2 regions of the Methylophilus sp. Leaf408 genome follow, and region 2 is predicted to be linked to the other one. Evidence: riboswitches for the same ligand, from Rfam matches in the RefSeq annotation. Region 2 holds a riboswitch; the other holds the start of a gene.

Region 1 (2,474 bases), 960 kb from region 2:
CGCTTCGTCGTTGGCGTCGTAGATAGAACCAGGACGCAGGCCATCGCCCAGAGAAAACGACACATCGTACTGCTTCATGATCTGGCAGATATCTTCAAAATGCTCATACAGGAATGACTCTTTATGATGCGCCAGGCACCATTTCGCCATGATAGAACCACCGCGCGACACGATACCGGTCATACGCTTGGCCGTCATGGGGATATAAGCCAGGCGCACACCGGCATGGATCGTAAAGTAATCCACGCCCTGTTCTGCCTGCTCGATCAAGGTGTCGCGGAAGATTTCCCAGGTCAGGTCCTCAGCCTTGCCGTTCACTTTTTCCAGCGCCTGGTAGATAGGCACGGTACCGATAGGCACTGGTGAATTACGGATAATCCATTCGCGGGTTTCATGGATGTTTTTACCAGTGGACAAATCCATCACAGTGTCACCACCCCAACGCGTACCCCACACCATTTTTTCCACTTCTTCAGAGATGGAAGAACCCAGTGCGGAATTACCGATATTGGCGTTGATTTTAACGAGGAAATTACGGCCAATGATCATGGGCTCAATTTCCGGGTGGTTGATATTGGAAGGGATAATCGCACGGCCACGTGCCACTTCGTCACGCACGAATTCAGGCGTGATTACTGGTGGAATATTGGCACCGTAATTCTGGCCAGGATGCTGCGTTTGTAGCAATTCGCTCATGTTTTCACGGCGCTGGTTTTCGCGGATGGCGATAAATTCCATCTCCGGCGTGATGATGCCCTTGCGTGCATAGTGCATCTGGCTGACATTCATGCCAGCTTTGGCACGCAGCGGTTTGCGATGCAGGTTGAAACGCATTTGCGACAACTCGGGATCAATCAGACGTTGCTGACCGAACTCAGAGGTCGGGCCATCCAGCTGCTCTACATCGCCACGTTCCATAATCCATTGCGCGCGCAAAGCGGGCAAACCGTTACGGATATCAATCTCTACTGCTGGGTCGGTATAAGGGCCGGAAGTGTCATATACCACTACCGGGGGATTAACATCACCGCCAAAACTGGAAGGCGTATCACTCAGCGAGATTTCACGGAACGGCACCTGGATGTCCGGACGTGAACCTTGTATGTAGATTTTGCGTGACTTAGCGAAAGGGTTGGTAGCCCCTTCATCAACTTTGGCATCCGCGTTGACGAATTTGATATTCTTGCTTTGAGAAATCTGGGATTGCGGAGTCTGGGACTGAAGGTTTTTGTCTATGGCGTTCATTGGCATCCTTAAAAGATAAAGACGTAAGGATGCGCGGAGATATGCATTCCCTACGGCGGAATAACCCGCATCAGGTTCGAAGGGTAACTCTCACTGTAAAAACTTCGAATGAAATGAAGGATTTACAGACCCCTAGCAAGGAACGAATTGTGCGCGAAAACGCCGGAGAACGCAAGTTTTCATGCATTGAATAATGCCGCATATTGACAGACAGACAGATCTGTCTACAATCACATTTCCCGACACAATAACAATACGGGAAACCCTTTTAAATCAGAGCTCAGGAGAGAAAAATGGACGTCTTATTGATTGGCGCAGTCGCTTGTACTACCGCTTTAATTTTATCCGCATGGTTGATGACTTTTGCACGCTGGTTCCCTATTCAGGGAATCGATGGCGGCTTTCTGGTCGATTACAAAACCATGATCCGTGCCCACGTGGATTACGCCTTGATGGCACTTTTCCAACTTGGCTTTTTTGCTGCATCCAAAACCGCTGGCATTGAATTACATCATTTTGCCTGTGTCTGTATGGCTATCGGCGGCTTTACCAACCCGACCATTTTCACCATTGCAGCATTTGATACCGATTTCTGGAGCAAAATGAAATGGAAGGTATTTTCTGCCATCAGTTTTATGCTGACCACCATCGGCTTTATGACGATTTGTTACCAGCTGATTTGTCACGTGCTGTCTCATTAACCACCTGAAAATCAGCACTGCCTGCCCCAGAAAAACCCTGCATCTGCGGGGTTTTCTGCTTTTCCGACACATGCAAAATACCGATGTATTTCAATCACCTAAATGGCGAAATAGCCTTTAAAAACAGCATTGTTCTCAATATTATTTATCGTATGCACAAGATAAAATATCGCTAGCACGATTAACATTTTTTATTGAGGGCAATCACCGCATGGATTGGTACAGTATTTTCTTTTTCAGGGAAGGATCGCCCACCGCCCTGCTCTATGGAACTTATAATCCATGGCTAGTGATACTATCCGCGCTGGTAGCCATCGGCACCTCGGTGCTGGCGCTACAGCTAACCCGCATTTCACAAAAACAAACTTCGCTGGTGTCACAGAAGTTTTCCATTATCGCCAGCTCAATCTCCCTTGGAGCAGGCATTTGGGCCATGCATTTTATCGGCATGCTGGCCTACGAAATCTGCACAAAAGTCACTTACAATCCGGAAGTCACCATGATTTCGATGATGCCCGGCATCATGGC
Region 2 (2,474 bases):
TGCCTTTATTGCAGCAAACCATGGAAAAAGTGAAGTGTGTGATTGCGCAATATTTATCTGACCACAACTGCGCAACCGCATGATCTATTTTTCGATATATGTAATGGAGCCTGATCATGGCTATTAAACCAGTGCTCAGAATGGGCGACCCGGTGTTGTATCAAGTGGCTGAAAAAGTCACCGAGTTTGATACACCAGACTTGCATGCATTGATACAAGACATGCATGACACCATGACCGAGATGAATGGTGCCGGTATTGCCGCGCCTCAAATTGGTGTGAGTTTGCAGGTGGTCATGTTTGGTGTAGGCAAAAACCCGCGTTACCCTGATGCTGAGGAGGTGCCATTCACTATCTTGATTAATCCTGAGCTCATACCTGTTGGAAACGAAGAGGAAGATGGCTGGGAAGGGTGCTTGTCGGTACCTGGGATGCGAGGGATTGTTCCAAGGTTTCTGCATTTACGCTATAAAGGTTTTGACCCGCAAGGTAACGTGATAGATCGCACTGTCAGCGGTTTCCATGCAAGGGTAGTGCAGCACGAATGTGATCATCTTTTTGGCATACTTTACCCCATGCGTATCCGCGATCTAACAAAATTTGGCTTTAATGATGTACTTTTTCCTGGAATAACACTTCCAGACGACTGATTGTTTGCTATAATTCTGCCTTCCGGAAGAGTGGCAGAGCGGTTTAATGCTACAGTCTTGAAAACTGTCGAGGGTTCACGCCCTCCGTGAGTTCGAATCTCACCTCTTCCGCCAGTTACCAAGATGCCGCATAAATGCGGCATTTCTATTTAAAGTTTTATAATCACTTTAATTTATTAAGGAATTTGTCATGACTCAAATTATCATCGACCACAATCCATCTGAAGAAAAATTGAAAGACCTGGGCGTAAAAAGCTGGAATACCTGGGATTGCGCACCTTCAAAATTCCCTCTGGATTTCACTGCGACTGAAAAAGCTTACGTATTGGAAGGCGAATTCAAAGTAACTCCACAAGGTGGCGACACTGTAACGATCAAAGCTGGTGATTACGTTGAGTTTCCAAAAGGCCTGAAATCCCAGTGGGAAGTTGTGAAGCAATTGAAAAAACACTACAAACATTTCTAATAGATTGTAGTCGCAAGTATTCAATAAAAAAGCCCTGCATCGCAGGGCTTTTTGTTTTGGATCAAGCTTTATCATTAAATTTTGCAAAGTATGCAGAGTATTTAAACGCAATACAGCATCACTCTCTAGCAAAGTAATCGATATCAACCTACAATCTCATCCTGATTGAAAAATCAAATCGCCTTGGGGTGGCTAACACCTGAGATCTCGCGCAAGTGAGAAACCCAATGAACCTGACCCAGATAATGCTGGCGTAGGGACAGGCAGAGCATCTACAACGCAAATGTTTTTGGTTTGTTGTCCCTCAACAAACCTACTCACGTCATTGTCACTCTCCCCCTGTCCTTTTTATGTGTCTTATAGAAAGGATTTTCATGAAACCGATTACAAAACCATTGTCCCTGATTGGGCTTTTAATTAGCACGCCAGTGCTGGCCGCCGAAGATGATAAGGCAGTGAAGCTCCAGGACATTGTGGTGAGTGCGGATTTCCGCCCCAGCACCGCTCAGAAAACCGCTGTTAGCCTGACTGAAATTGATAAAGAAACCATAGAGGCGCGCAGCGCGCAGCATCTGGAAGAGGTTTTGAATCTGGCACCGAATGTTAATGTGTCAGCAGGTGCATCGCGAGGGCGATTTTTCCAGATTCGCGGGATGGGGATACTCAGTCAATATGATAATCCTGTGAATCCATCCGTTGGTCTGATCATTGATGGCATCGACTTTAGCCGACTTGGCGGTGCCGCGACCTTGTTTGATATCGATTCTGTAGAAGTGCTGCAAGGACCTCAAGGTACAAAGTTTGGCCCCAATGCAATCGCTGGCGCGATTACCATGCGTAGTGCAGAACCTACCAAAGAATTTAAAATGCGTGCACAGGCTGGCGTGGGTGAATATAACACGCGTAATTTTGGCGTAGCAGTTGGCGGCACTATTGTTGAGGATCAGTTACTCGGGCGTGCTTCCATCTATACTCACAAATCTGATGGCTATATGCAGAACGACACTTTAGGCCGTGATGATACGCAAAAACAGGATGAATTAACGTTCCGCAGTAAATTCAAGTTATTTGCGACCGAGGATTTAACCTTAGATTTCACCTTGATGCATGTGAATGTGAATAACGGTTATGACGCATTTACCTTAGACAACTCAAGGCGCAGTAAATCTAATCAACCAGGTGCAGATACACAGAATACCAATGCTTTTGGAGTAAAGGCTAATTGGCAGGCCTCAGATGCGGTGATTATTCAGTCTGAAGCCACTTATTTAAACTCCTCATCGACTTATAGTTTTGATGGTGACTGGAGCACAGCAACTGATGGTGAAAAGTATAATCGTGACCGAGATAATTATTCG

Evidence for each region. A riboswitch is a leader RNA that binds a small molecule or an ion and turns the genes downstream of it on or off. The one in region 2 is predicted to bind thiamine pyrophosphate.
Region 1: linked by a shared signal. The riboswitch ahead of thiC (phosphomethylpyrimidine synthase ThiC) and the one ahead of LPA26_RS05055 (TonB-dependent receptor) in region 2 are both predicted to bind thiamine pyrophosphate.

The regions. Positions count from the first base shown of each region.
Region 1 covers NZ_CAKASK010000001.1:2,090,635-2,093,108, forward strand. Annotated here, with positions in the region: gene thiC (phosphomethylpyrimidine synthase ThiC) at 1-1,245, opposite strand, end outside; TPP riboswitch at 1,275-1,389, opposite strand; gene LPA26_RS09795 (hypothetical protein) at 1,539-1,946, shown strand; gene LPA26_RS09800 (MHYT domain-containing protein) at 2,158-2,474, shown strand, end outside.
Region 2 covers NZ_CAKASK010000001.1:1,130,812-1,133,285, reverse strand. Annotated here, with positions in the region: gene LPA26_RS05075 (S-methyl-5'-thioinosine phosphorylase) at 1-83, shown strand, start outside; gene def (peptide deformylase) at 117-650, shown strand; tRNA gene LPA26_RS05065 (tRNA-Ser) at 675-764, shown strand; gene LPA26_RS05060 (cupin domain-containing protein) at 841-1,116, shown strand; TPP riboswitch at 1,291-1,394, shown strand; gene LPA26_RS05055 (TonB-dependent receptor) at 1,491-2,474, shown strand, end outside.